DNA from 2 places in the Desulfitobacterium hafniense DCB-2 genome. Region 2 is predicted to be linked to the other one. Evidence: predicted binding sites of a transcription regulator. Region 2 holds the regulator's gene; the other holds the start of a gene.
The links. Region 2 encodes HrcA, which represses chaperone genes, less so after heat shock. Its sites were predicted from a motif close to TGTTAGCACTCNNNNNNNNNGAGTGCTAACA; they were not measured.
Positions count from the first base shown of each region.

Region 1: a site for HrcA is predicted at 2,532-2,562, ahead of groES (co-chaperone GroES). Genes of this name have one in related genera too.

Region 1 is NC_011830.1:1,507,406-1,514,744, reverse strand. It holds gene DHAF_RS07050 (helix-turn-helix domain-containing protein) at 1-325, shown strand, start outside; gene groL (chaperonin GroEL) at 470-2,104, opposite strand; gene groES (co-chaperone GroES) at 2,204-2,488, opposite strand; gene DHAF_RS07035 (NYN domain-containing protein) at 2,888-3,712, opposite strand; gene DHAF_RS07030 (MogA/MoaB family molybdenum cofactor biosynthesis protein) at 3,838-4,338, opposite strand; gene DHAF_RS07025 (MOSC domain-containing protein) at 4,338-4,772, opposite strand; gene moaC (cyclic pyranopterin monophosphate synthase MoaC) at 4,816-5,307, opposite strand; gene moaA (GTP 3',8-cyclase MoaA) at 5,310-6,281, opposite strand; molybdenum cofactor riboswitch at 6,354-6,480, opposite strand; gene mobA (molybdenum cofactor guanylyltransferase) at 6,681-7,304, opposite strand.
Region 2 is NC_011830.1:4,549,362-4,556,700, reverse strand. It holds gene DHAF_RS21490 (Cna B-type domain-containing protein) at 1-2,647, shown strand, start outside; gene DHAF_RS21485 (class D sortase) at 2,709-3,377, shown strand; gene hrcA (heat-inducible transcriptional repressor HrcA) at 3,664-4,701, shown strand; gene grpE (nucleotide exchange factor GrpE) at 4,719-5,360, shown strand; gene dnaK (molecular chaperone DnaK) at 5,386-7,230, shown strand.

The DNA.
Region 1 (7,339 bases), 2.2 Mb from region 2:
GAGGGTGGCGGAAAACCTACGCAAATATCGCGAAAGAAAAGGTATAACCCAAAAACAATTAGCCGACCATCTAGGGGTCAGAGATAATACGATATCATCATGGGAGAAAGGGACCAACTCTATCGACATCTCGACTCTTCTGAACATCTGCAATTTCCTAGAGATTAACCTGGACGATATCTATGGAATAAGTGACAAAAAAATATCCCCCGTTGAATTAACGGAGGATGAATTGGCTCTTATATCAAATTTCCGCAAGCTGTCACATGATAACAAGATGAAAGTTCTCGGAATGGTCGAATTAAAAGCTGCCGAAGACGTCTAAAAATAATAAAAAAGAGGCTTCCTGCAAGTTCAGCGAACTTATAAGAAACCTCTAAAAATTGAGACTCGTGTTAGCAAAATTGGCTATAGCCACATCGCAACACGAGTCTCACTTATTTCAGGCATTTATTTGTGGTTTAAGGCTTTACATCATGCCGCCCATTCCACCCATGCCGCCCATACCAGCCATAGCAGCCGCACCATTATCCTTTGATGGGATATCGGAAACTAAGCACTCGGTAGTAAGGAGCATAGCAGCGATGGAAGCTGCATTCTGCAGGGCAGAACGTGTCACTTTAGCGGGGTCAACGATACCGGCTGCAATCATATCTTCATATGCTTCGGTCAGAGCGTTGAATCCTACCCCACGGCCGCCATTGCGAACCTTCTCCACAACGATGGAGCCTTCAAATCCTGCATTATTGGCAATTTGACGGAGAGGTTCCTCCAAAGCACGGCATACAATAGCTACACCGGTCTTTTCGTCTCCGGTCAGCTTAAGGCTGTCAAGCGCTTTAGCAGCATCCACTAACGCGCAGCCACCACCGGCTACGATACCTTCTTCAACTGCTGCACGGGTTGCAGCTAAAGCATCTTCAATGCGGAGTTTCTTTTCTTTCATTTCAACTTCTGTTGCAGCACCTACTTGAATCACAGCAACCCCGCCGGCTAATTTAGCCAAACGCTCTTGAAGTTTTTCCCGGTCGAAATCAGAAGTCGTTTCGTCGATTTGCTTTTTAATGGCTTCCACACGGCTCTTAATATCATCTTGAGAACCGGAGCCTTCAACAATGGTGGTTTCTTCTTTAGTTACGCGAATTTGACGAGCACGGCCCAGCATATCAATCGTAGTGTTTTCCAGCTTTAAGCCAAGATCTTCGGTAATGACGGTACCACCGGTGAGGATTGCGATATCTTCCAGCATTGCCTTACGGCGATCACCGAAGCCAGGAGCTTTTACAGCAACGCAGGTAAAGGTTCCGCGGAGTTTGTTGAGAATGAGGGTAGCCAAAGCTTCCCCTTCGATATCTTCGGCAATAATCAGAAGTTGACGGCCGGCTTGAACGACTTTCTCAAGAACAGGGAGAATGTCGGCGATAGCGCCAATCTTTTTATCGGTAATTAAGATGTAAGGATCATTTAAAATAGCTTCCATCTTATCAGTATCGGTGATCATATATGCAGAGAGATAGCCCCGGTCAAATTGCATACCTTCGACAACTTTGAGCTCGGTGGTCATTCCTTTAGCTTCTTCTACGGTGATTACGCCGTCTTTGCCGACCTTTTCCATAGCATCAGAAATCAGAACGCCGATGTTGTCATCGCCGGCGGAGATAGAAGCTACTTGAGCGATGGATTCCTTGCTTTCAATGGGCTTTGCATTGGTTTTAATATCCTCGACAACAGATTCAACAGCCTTCTCAATGCCTCGCTTGATGCCCATAGGATTAGCACCGGCAGCTACATTCTTTAAGCCTTCACGGATAATCGCTTGGGCCAATACAGTTGCAGTGGTGGTTCCATCCCCTGCTACATCATTGGTTTTGGTTGCAACCTCCTTGACAAGTTGGGCCCCCATATTCTCGAATGGATCTTCCAGCTCAATTTCCCGGGCGATAGTCACACCATCATTGGTAATCAAAGGAGCGCCGAATTTTTTGTCCAAAACCACATTACGGCCTTTAGGTCCAAGAGTTACCCGGACAGACTCAGCCAGGGCATTAACACCACGCTCTAATGCGCGGCGAGCTTCTTCATTGAAAACGATTTGTTTTGCCACCTGTAAGTTCCTCCTTAAAAATCAAAATTCAAGGGTCAATAAGTAAAAAACACTGTACAATGTCAAGTTCATTAAGTGAATAAAGCAAAGAGTATTATCTTAGCCAATAACCGCTAAAATGTCAGTTTCCTTAAGAATAAGATACTCTTGACCATCATACTTTACTTCAGTACCGGCATATTTGGAATAAATCACGCGGTCACCCACTTTAACATCCAGGACGATGCGCTCTCCTTTTTCCATTTTTCCAGGTCCTACTGCAACGACTTCACCTTCTTGAGGCTTTTCTTTAGCCGTATCCGGCATGATGATTCCGCTTTTTGTCTTTTCTTCCATGGGGAGTGCTTTAATGACTACCCGATCACCTAGAGGCTTAATGTTCATTGAAGAAAGTCCCTCCTTAAGAACTCAAATATTATTTTGATATTGTTAGCACTCATTCCTATTGAGTGCTAACATCATACTATAATAATATGCAAGGTGGATGAAGAAATCAAATCCTGTCATTTGCATTTTTAAGAGATTTACAAGCGAAAACCTTCTATTTTCTCCTTATATCTTCCCCTTATTGCATCACTCTTAAATTGACAGAATCTCATAGCTTCGACTTGCATTCACTAAGCAATATATTGACCAGTCCCCGGGGGGTTTATTCATCCTTTGGACAAAAAATCATCACGGCGCCTTAGAAGAAGGGATATCCAGCCCTCCCGGCCAGATACCCCTTCTTCTCATTCTTTTATTACCCTATGCCGTGCCTGCTCAATTTTACACGGCAAACCATCAATGAGTTCTTAATTTCTCATAGCGTTTGCGAATCTCTTCGATTGCGGACCCCAGAACAACTTGAACCATAGAATGGTCAAGGTTCAAAAGATAGACCTTGGTTTTACCGATCTTTAAACTGGAATCGGCATATTCTTGTTCAAGAAGAATCCCCTCTCTTAATGCGTAGCGAATAAGCTCTTTCACTTGGGATATGGTAACTCCCAGATGATCCGACAGGGTGAGCCTCGCTTTGGTGGAAGCAATATACGTCATGCTTAGCTGAAGCTGAGCTATGATTGAGATTGCTTGTTCAAGATCCTTTTCAGGCTCATATTCCTGCGGTCGCTCCTGAGGGAGAAACTCGCCGAAAAAATCTCCGGAATCACTAAAGGCTTGAAGTTCGTGGTGCATGCTTCCCTTCACGCCGATAACTTTAACATCTTTTCCCCAGGCCCTTACTTTTCGAAGTAAAGGCAAAAAATCCCCATCCCCAGTCAACAGAAGAAACACATCAAAGGTTGCGGTACGAGTGAGCAAGATCTCCTGCGCTTCCAATATGAGCTCCACATCCGCCGCATTTCGCCTTAATCCCGTACTGGCAAAATTGTTTTTTCCGTACACATGGCGTGTATATACATGAATCTTCTCAAAGGAAGTCTGGGCACGCCAGAATTCTTCCCGATCGAAATTAGCATAGAGATAAATAGCGGATAGAACATAGTCATTTTGTTTAGCATACAGTTGAATGGATTCCATAAGGATTTCCGGAGTTAATTCATAACCTTGTTCAAAGAGTCCAGTCCATATATTTTCATAATCAATAAAAGCAATCGCCTTCAAAACAATGTCACCCCATTTCCACTTTCCCTTACTATAGAGTACGCAGGAAAAGGACAGGAGTGACAAGCAAAAAAATTTTTATATTGAATTGAACCTAAAAAACCTCAAAAACACGCTGAAGATGCCTATTGGTGAACAGGCACAGCACACTCGCTGGCCTCCCCTTTGAGGATCTGAATTCCATGGGGCAAAGCAGGGACAAGGGCTGCCCAACATTCCTTACAGGCCTTAGGCGAACCCGGCATATTGATGATTAAAGTCTGCTTGCGCAAGGCCGCCACTGCCCGGCTCAACATAGCCTTCGGAGTAATTTTGTAGCTTTCATAACGCATTACTTCAGCAATCCCGGGGACCATACGATCCGCAATAGCAGTCGTCGCCTCCGGGGTAACATCACGCAAGGAGAAACCCGTGCCACCTGTGGTCAGAATAAGGTCTAAGCCCTCTTCATCGGCCCACTTTTTCATCGTTTGGGCCAAAAGCTCCTGATCATCCGGAAGAATAGTATAGAGAACGACCTCGCCGTCGATCTCTTTCACCAGTTCCTTGAGAACAGCACCGGAAAGATCCTCTCTTTGCCCCTGAGATCCTTTATCACTGGCGGTTATAACCCCAACCCTCAGCATTACTCCATCACCTCAACACTATCTCCCACATTAATAGGGCCGCCTTCCAGAACACGGATGAAGATCCCTTCCTTGGGCATAACACAGTCCCCCGCTTGATAATAAATAGCACATCGGGTGTGACATTCTTTACCGATTTGTGTCACTTCGCCCACGCCGGTTTCACCAATCTTTAATTTTGTGCCCAGGGGCAGGCTCACCAGATCGATTCCTTCGGTGGTTAAATTCTCGGCAAAATCTCCCGGTCCCACATCAAGCCCCATATCCTGCATCTTCTTGATGCTTTCCATCGCCAGCAAGCTTACCTGACGATGCCAATCCCCGCCATGAGCATCTCCTTCGATACCAAAATTAACCTTCAGTACTCCCTCCCCTACATTTTTTTTCCGCATCCCTTTTTTCTCACTTGTACAAACTGCGATAATCTTCGCCATCATCGTTCCTCCTAATTTGTTTTAAATCATTCGAATTTATCTATTAAGTTGTGCTCTTTAAGTGATCTTCGCGAATAAAATGCCCGCTCTTGCCGCCGGTTTTCTCCATAAGCCGGATATCACTGATAACCATGGTCTTGTCGATAGCCTTGCACATATCATAAATAGTTAAGGCAGCAACACTGACAGCCGTAAGCGCTTCCATCTCAACCCCGGTTTTACCCGTGACTTTGACAATTCCTTCGATTTCTATGGTTCCGGGAGGAACAATTTCGAAATTCAGTTTTGCTCCGGTAATAGCCAGAGGATGACACATGGGAATCACATTTGAAGTTTGTTTGGCTGCCATGATTCCCGCGACCTGGGCCACCGCCAGCACATCCCCTTTGGCAATCTGTCCTGAGCGAATCCTCTCCAAAGTCTCCGCCTGCATTTCCACCTTACCCCGGGCCGTAGCCACCCGGGTCGTCTCCGCCTTAGCCGAGACATCCACCATACGTGCCCGGCCTTCTTCATCAAAATGTGTCAGTTCCATCATTATCCTCCAATCTGGGACATAATCCGTTGATCCTGCCAGGCCTGATCATTCATATGATGTTCAGCCGGCTTATTCCAAATCGCCTGGGCAAAAACATCCCTGACTTCATTATCACTCTTGTTGGAGCGAAGCACTTCACGAAAATCCACTTCTTTGGAACTGTGTAAGCACAGGCGCAGCTTCCCGTCGGGAGTCAGGCGAATTCGATTGCAAGTGCTGCAAAAATGCTTGCTGATAGCGCTGATAAAGCCCACACTGCCCTTAAAACCCTCTGAAGTGATATATTCTGCAGGACCGCCTCCTTGAATATCGTGAGTGGCTTTCAGGCCCTCTAAGCCCAGTATTGCTTTCATCTCATCGATAGATACGAAATCACTGCGTTTATCCGAGCTGATCCCGATAGGCATCAATTCGATAAAGCGAACATGAAGCGGATAGTCACGAGCTAATTCCATAAAACGGGGTAGCTCATGGCTATTGAAATCACGAACCACCACCACATTGAGTTTAACCGGATGCAGCCCTACTTCGAGAGAGCGGTGTATTCCCTGAAAGACTTTCTTAATATCCCCACCACGGGTAAGTTCCCGGAACCTATCTTCATTGAAAGTATCCAGGCTTATATTGACCCGATTGACTCCCGCCTTTTTCAGATCTTCCGCCATGTCCGCAAGAAGTATCCCATTGGTGGTCAGCATCAAATCTTCCACTCCTGGAATTTGCGAGGCATTCTGCAAAAATTCCAGGACTCCGGACCTGATTAAGGGTTCCCCGCCGGTGATGCGGAACCGTCTAAAGCCCAATGTGGTGCTAATGCGCATGACACGCAATATTTCCTCATAGGTTAAGATGCGCTCATGAGGAATCCATTGAACTCCTTCAGCGGGCATGCAATATTTACATCGTAAATTGCAGCGATCTGTAATGGAAATCCTCAGGTATTCGATCTGGCGCCGATATTGATCTTGCATAGATTCCCCTCACCTTCACGTTCATTATTCCACAAAATAAATAAGCCCCACGGTCTGTAAAACCGCGGAGCTCCCGCATACCCTACAGACTCCTTTCCAAATGGGAGGCATTACTGTTTCCAATAATACCCGGTGCAGAATGCACGACTGGTAAACCATAGCTAACTTTAGGTTTCCAGTTTCGGAGCACATAAACATATTCTATTTGCTGATTATTCCATGTTTCAAAATAATTATAGCAGAATGAATGTAACTACTTGTAGTATACACCATTTTGGAGATTGCCAAAAGAGTTCAAAGCAATAATATTTCTTAATCCTTATTAATATTTCTTAATATATTCCAGATAAATAACATTTTTTCCATTAAAAATAATAAAAAATGTTCTTTTTTACAGCATTAAATACTATGACTATTGTGTTGCCGCAGCTCCAGGCACTCCTGAGGGGTATTCATATTGCTTAAAAAAAGATGTATTGCGGGAAAATCCCGGAAATCCTTCTCCCTTAGATAACGCACTCTGCTGTATTGCTGAACAAGTTTTGTCAGTTTAAGATGCTTTGCCTTTAAGCTCTCGGCAAGCAAGGGGAGGCAATTCTTGTGGTAAAAAGCATGAAGAGGGTGAACTACACCCTCAATCTCGGGGACTAGAATACTCTCGCCTTCAATTTCTCCAGCCATAAATCGAATCACCTTTGTATTCAAAAAAGGCATATCGCAAGCAGCAAAAAAGGCATGATCATAGCGGGCTTCCCGCAAGCATGCTTCCAATCCACCTAACGGCCCATGATCCGGATAATTATCCTTGATCACCTTTACTCCATAGTCAGCGTAAAGCTCCGGATGATTGCTGCTAATCATCACTTCCGCAAAAACCGCATTGAAGACAGCTAAGCTGTGTTCGATGAGCGGTGCCCCATCCCATTCAATAAAAGCCTTGTTGCAACCCATGCGGGAACTTTTCCCACCGGCCAGAATAATCCCGGTCATCGGCAGAAGGGTTTGTCCATAATCAGCACCCATATCCTATGTCTCCCTTGTCTCTATCAACGTTTAAA
Region 2 (7,339 bases):
TACGACCAGCGGCGGGGGAATTGTCTCTTCTATTGATGGAAAAACAGGAACGCAGACCGCCGTAATCACCATCCAAAACTTTCAGACAGGTACGGTTGGGAACCTGAAGATCAACAAAGTTGTGGCTGGCAATGATGCCGATACCACAAAGGCATTTAATTTTACGCTGACGCTGGATGGCGCAGCCGGCACCTATGCTTATATAGGGCATGGAGTACCTGGTGGAACCATTAAAACTGGAGATGATTTTTCCCTCGCTCATGGACAGAGCATTACTATCGTGGGTTTGCCCAAGGAGGCAGCTTATACAGTGACTGAGGCAGACTACTCCGGCGACGGTTACTCTACGATCAGCACAAATGAGACCGGCAACATTGTGGCAGATACTACGCAGACAGCTTCTTTTACTAACAGCCGGCTTGAGATCACTGGAACCAAAGTCTGGCAGGGTGGGCCGGCAGTCAAACCGGAGATTCAATTACAGCTATATAGAAATAACCTACCTTTAGGATCGCCTGTCACTTTGAATGGCTCAGAGACGCCCTCGTGGATCCATACCTGGACCCACTTGGATAAGACGGATTCTGATGGTAATGATTACCGATATCGCATCGACGAAGTTAAGACTCCGCCCAACTACGGCAAATCCATCTCCTCGGACGGACTCACTATTACCAACACCTATGGCTCACCCAAGACAGCCATTACCGGCAGCAAAATCTGGGAGGGCGGGCCAAGTATCAAGCCCTCGATCCAGCTCCAGCTCTATCGCAACGGAGTAAAGCAAGGGGAGCCGGTAGAACTGGTCAATGGTCAGCTCAGCCACACCTGGAACGGTCTGGATACAACGGATAATACAGGCAGAGCGTATACCTATACCGTAGATGAAGTGGAGGTCCCGCCGGTTTATGCCAAGACAGTTTCCCCGGATGGCCTCACTATCACCAACACCTTTATCGGCAAGGTGGAGTATGCCATCGATCTCAAGGCTGATCCTTCCACCATCGTTGGTGACGGCAAATCCGAGACGGTGCTAACCACTCGGGTTACCGATGACAAGGGCAACCCGGTAGCCGGTGTGGAAGTAGTGTTTGAAGCGCCTTTGGGCACCTTTCTGGGCGACCCCCGGAACCCTCAGGTGGGCAAGCAAACAGGGGTGACCGACGCTAATGGGGAAGCTCAAATCCTTTACCGCTCTGAGAAAATCGAAGGAATTGACCCCCAGAAGGTTCCGGTGATAGCAACCGTGGCGGATCCGGAAAAAGGGCTTTACGCTACGGACACCATCTATATCATCTTTGAACCGTCGGCTATTACCGGGGTTGTCACAGACAACCAGACAGGTAAGCCCATTGCGGGAGCCAAAGTCGTGGTCACGAAAGACTTCGACGGCGACGGCATCATAGACTTCAGAGGGGAGTGTATCACCGGCCCCGACGGCAAATATCGGGTCCCTATTCCGAAAGGGGATACCGTATATGACGTTGAAATCACCAAATCTATCATCATCAACGGCGAACCGGTCGATGTCAGCTTTAAGCAAAAAGCGGAAGCCGGCGAAGTGAACGCCGATCAGGGTGACGAAGAATTCCCGGCCCAGGAAACCTTTACAGGAGTCATCATCACCAGGGATAAGGACGGCAGGGAGCGGATCGCCGGCCGGGGCACCGATGAAAAAATCGTGCTCAAGCAAGTAACCGCGGAAGGCGTTGGCGGCAAAGAAGCTGAGGTAGATTCGAAAACCGGTGTCTTCACCATCGAGGAATTGTCCAAAGGTCAAACCTATGAATTTGTGATGACCATGGAAGTAGAGGGCCAAGAGCTGATCATGGGTAAAATCGTCGTTCAGCTTAACACTGACGGACAAATCAGCATTCACGAGGAGCTGATCGACCCCTACGGTACAATTACGGACAGTGAGACCGGTAAGATATTGGGAGATGTGTATGTAGAATTATTTTATGCAGATACTCCCAGAAATAAAGCTGAGGGAAGAACACCTCATACCAAGGTAATTCTGCCTATACTGCCGGGCTTTGCGCCCAACGACAATGAAAATCCTCAGCGGAGTGCCTCCACAACCGTATTTAATGAGCATCCAAGTGTAAAAGATCATGGAAACTACGCCTGGATGGTCTTCTCAGAAGCAGATTATTATATCAAAGGCACCAAGACCGGTTATAACACTTATACCAGCCCCACGATTTCTGTTGACTTTGATGTAGTCAAACATGATTTCGTCATGCAGCCTCTTGATTCTGGTGGAGACGGCGACGGTGGCAGCAGTGGCGGTGGAAGTGGCGGCGGAGACATTACACCAACACCGACCGAGGATAACACAAAACCGGCAGTGCCTGGGCAAACACCAGCTACCCCGGGAACAGAAACGCCGGAAATTCCTGAAAAGCCGATAGATACCCAAAAACCGGTAGAACCACAACATCCTGCAAAAACACCCACCGACCCGTCCGATAGACAGGCGACAGGGACACCGGAAGCAGGGGGTAATCAAGGTACAGGAGAAACCCCGGCGGACGGCAAAGGGACCTTGCCGAAGACCGGTGAAAACGGCAATTCAGGATATTACACTTTGGGAATGCTGTTCATCGCTCTGGGACTTTACTTAGGGAGAAGAAGAACGGCATAGACGGTTAAGAGGCAGAGCAGAGACTCTGCCTCTTTCTACAAAATTTTAGGCAGGTAGAAAAATGTCGAAGAAAATTAGCTCCATCATCTTCATCGTGGCAGGACTCACTCTGCTGGCCTATCCCAAGGCAGCGGAAATGCACAGCACCTATCTGCAGAAAAAGCTGGTCAGCGAATGGCAAGCAGCCCTTGCCGCTGTGGATCAAGGAGAACGAGCCGCTGACCCGGCCCCTGATCAGGATGCTGAAGAAAGCAGCCCGGCGAAAGAGTCGCCGGGTGATTTGCCGGAAGAGTTCATCACTCCGGAAGAAAAAGACAGACAAGATTATATACACGACACGATGGAAGGAATGCTCAAGATCGAGAAGATCGGCCTTGAGCTGCCCATCCTCAAAGGTGTAACCGAAGCAAACCTGGATCTATCGGTAGCTCATATGGAGAACACCGGGAACATGGGTGAGCCGGGCAATTACGCCATAGCCGGTCATCGAAGCCATACTTATGGCCGGCAATTCAACAGGCTGGAGGAAGTCAATCCGGGAGACCGGCTGGAAGTAACCGATGGGAAGACTACCTATACCTACACCGTAACCCAAAAATTATATGTTGACCCCACGGAAACCTACGTTCTTAACAGCAATAAGGATATCAGCGAAATAACCCTCATTACCTGTCACCCCATGATCAACCCGACTCACAGGCTGATCATTAAAGGAGTATTAGGGGGGTGAAGATTCCCACCTTGCTGAACCCGATTCCTCGGGAAGTGCACAATCTCTTTTGTTCCGATAGCTGGAGAAATTGAATTTAAATTCAATTTCTCCGGCTATCGAAATTTTACCCGTGAAATTCCATCCAAAAAGCTGAAGAAGATAATGCCGTCCAAACCATTTTTTTACCTTGTCTGCTACTTGACAATATAAATAGTGAGAGGTACTATAATATCATAAATCGTTAGCACTCATTAAGGTCGAGTGCTAACAAGAGGAAAACGAGGGTGGAAAGGCGGTTATGTGTATGCAGATGGACGAGCGAAAAAAGAAGATCCTGCGGGCTATCGTACAGGATTATATCAGTACTGCTGAGCCTGTCGGTTCACGAACCATCGCCCGGAAATTTGATTTAGGCATCTCGCCGGCCACCATTCGTAACGAAATGTCCGATATGGAAGAGTTGGGTCTTATTGAGCAGCCCCATACTTCAGCAGGCCGCATTCCCTCGGATGCGGGTTATCGGTATTATGTGGACTGTCTCCTGGAGAAATCCAGTATTGCCGATGATGTCAAGGATGTTATTGAAAAAGAGACCACGAAAAGAATTGCGGAGATTCAGACGGTCATTGCCCATTCCAGCAAGCTCCTTTCTGAACTCACCCATTTGACCAGTATCGTCATCGGGCCGGACAAGGGAAAGAGCGCCTTTAATCAGATGCACTTCCTGCCTTATGAACCCGGCAAAGCCATCATGGTGGTCGTCAAGGAAAATGGCGTGGTGGAGAATCAGATTGTCGAGATTGGGGAAAATGTAACAGCCGAGGAGCTTCAGAGAATTGCCAACGTATTTAACCATAAGATGCGTGGGCATTCTATGGAAGAAGTGAAACGGGATATGCTTCATGAGATATACAGCGAACTGACTCGTCAACGCTTCCTGATTGACAATGCCTTAGAGCTTCTTTCCGCCGTTCTGAGCAATAGCCCTGAAGAGTCCAGTAAAGTCTACCTGGGTGGAACTCTGAACATGTTGAACCAACCTGAATTCCGGGATGTAGAAAAGATCAGAAACCTCTTCCAGATTTTCGAAGAGGGAGCCCAAATCATCAAAGTATTGCATCCTCAGAAAGAAGGTTTGGCAGTGACTATCGGTGGGGAAAATAAACTGAAGGAACTTCGGGACTGCAGTATTATTACCGGGACCTATTGGATTGATGGAGAGCCTTTGGGAACGATCGGCTTGATTGGACCTACCCGTATGGATTATGGGAAGGCTATGGCCATGGTGGATTACATGACAAGAACGCTCACAGAGCTGCTTACTGTGCGACGAAGGAATTAGGAGAGGTGGTTTCAATAATGGTGAACTGGGGCGGGAAAACCCCCCCATCGGGTCAGACCGAATGGGAAACTAAAAATACTCAAGAGTCAAAGGAAAATTTGACCGATACTGTTGAAGAAATCCTTAGCGAAGCTGTCCAAGAGGAAGAAGTGGGGAATGAATCTTCTCCGGAGCAGGATGTTTCTTTAGAAGAAAAAATACTCACTCTTCAGGCAGAACTTGACCAGACCAAGAACCAGGCAGAGGAATACTATACTCATCTCCAGCGCTTGCAGGCTGAGTTTGACAACTATCGCAAACGGACCCAAAAGGAGAAGGAGGATTTCGCCAAATATGCCTCAGAGCGTGTTGTAGAAGGGTTGCTGCCTGTATTGGACAATTTTGAACGGGCAGTGGAAGCTTCCAAGACCACTCAAGATATGAAGTCCTTTTCCCAAGGAGTAGAGATGATTTTCAAACAACTGCAAGGCATTCTTGCCAAGGAAGGATTGGCGGCGATTGAAGCCGTGGGGCAGCCTTTCGATCCCAACCTACATGAAGCCGTCCTTCAGGTGGATTCAGAAGACTATCCGGAGAGCACCGTGGTGGAGGAGCTTCAAAAAGGTTATTATCTTAAAGAAAAAGTAATACGTCCTAGCATGGTCAAAGTGTCCCGCTAGGTGCGATAAGGAGGAAATAGTGAACATGGGTAAAGTGATTGGCATTGACTTAGGAACCACCAACTCTTGTGTGGCAGTTATGGAAGGCGGCGAGGCTGTCGTTATCACCAATGCGGAAGGGAATCGGACGACTCCTTCTGTAGTTGGTTTTTCCAAGACCGGAGAACGCTTGGCCGGTCAAGTGGCTAAGCGTCAGGCGGTTTCTAATCCGGATAAGACCGTCATCTCCATTAAGAGACATATGGGAACAGATTACAAAGTGAAAATTGACGATAAGAGCTATTCTCCCCAGGAGATTTCCGCAATGATTCTGCAAAAGCTGAAAGCAGATGCCGAAGCTTATCTGGGACAGACGGTCACAGAGGCCGTCATTACCGTACCGGCTTATTTCACCGATGCCCAGCGGCAGGCTACCAAAGATGCGGGAACCATCGCCGGTCTGGATGTTAAGCGGATTATCAACGAGCCTACAGCGGCGGCTTTGGCCTATGGTTTAGACAAGCAAGAGGATCAAACCGTTCTGGTCTTTGACTTAGGGGGAGGAACCTTCGACGTATCCCTGCTGGAGCTTTCCCAGGGTATGGTTGAGGTTAAAGCCACCAGCGGCAACAATAAACTGGGTGGGGACGACTTTGACCAACGCCTGATTGACTATATGGTAGCTGAGTTTAAAAAAGATCAAGGTGTGGATTTGGCCAAAGACCGTGTTGCCCTCCAACGCTTGAAAGAAGCAGCCGAGAAAGCCAAAGTGGAGCTTTCCGGAGTGAGCACCACCAATGTGAACCTGCCCTTTATCACCATGACTGGCGAGGGACCGGCTCACTTGGATATGAATATTACACGGGCTAAATTTGAGGAATTGACCGCGGATCTGGTCGAGGCTACCCTTGGACCTACCCGTCAGGCTTTAGCCGATGCCAAACTCTCTTGGAACGAAGTGAATCAAGTCATTCTCGTAGGCGGATCCACCCGGATTCCTGCCGTACAGGAAGCTATCAAAAAGCTGAGCGGCAAGGAGCCCCATAAAGGTGTCAATCCGGATGAAGTGGTAGCCTTGGGTGCTGCCATTCAAGGCGGAGTTCTGGCCGGGGAAGTGAAGGATATTATTCTCGTGGACGTTACTCCCCTGTCCTTGGGTATTGAAACCCTGGGTGGTGTCTTTACCCGGATTATCGATCGCAATACCACCGTTCCTACCACGAAGAGCCAGGTTTTCTCTACTGCGGCGGACAGCCAAACTTCTGTGGATATCCACGTCCTCCAAGGAGAGCGTGAAATGGCGGCCTATAACAAAACCTTAGGCCGGTTCCAACTTTCCGGAATCCCCCCCGCTCCTCGTGGCATCCCTCAAATCGAAGTGAAGTTCGATATTGATGCCAATGGTATCGTCCATGTTTCCGCTAAGGATATGGCTACAGGTAATGAACAAAAGGTCACCATTACCGCTTCCACAGGCTTAAGCCAGGAAGAAATCGAGAAGATGAAAAAAGATGCCGAAGCTCATGCCGATGAAGATAAAAAGCGCAAAGAATTGATTGACGCTAAGAACCAAGCAGACTCTATGGTCTACCAAACCGAAAAGACCCTGAAGGATTTTGAAGGCAAGATCCCTGACAATGAAGCAGAGCCCATCAAGAAAGCTCTTGAAGAATTAAAGACCGCAGCCGCCGGGGAAAATATCGAGCTGATCAAAGAAAAGACCGAAGGGGTAACCAAGGTCCTCTATCCCATCATCGAGAAGATGTATCAGCAAACCGGCGGAGCAGCACCGGGACCGGACATGGGAGCAGACCCCGGAGCGGGCGGCGCTCAAGGGGATGACAATGTGGTGGATGCCGAATATACTGAAGTAGATAAGGATCAAAAATAATCAGAGTGAAGGAAAGAATTGGGTACAGGGGTTTTCCCCTGTGCCCAATCATCATGTGCTGAAGGCTGATAAGGCTTCAGGAGGGAGAATCAGGAGTGATGGAGGAATA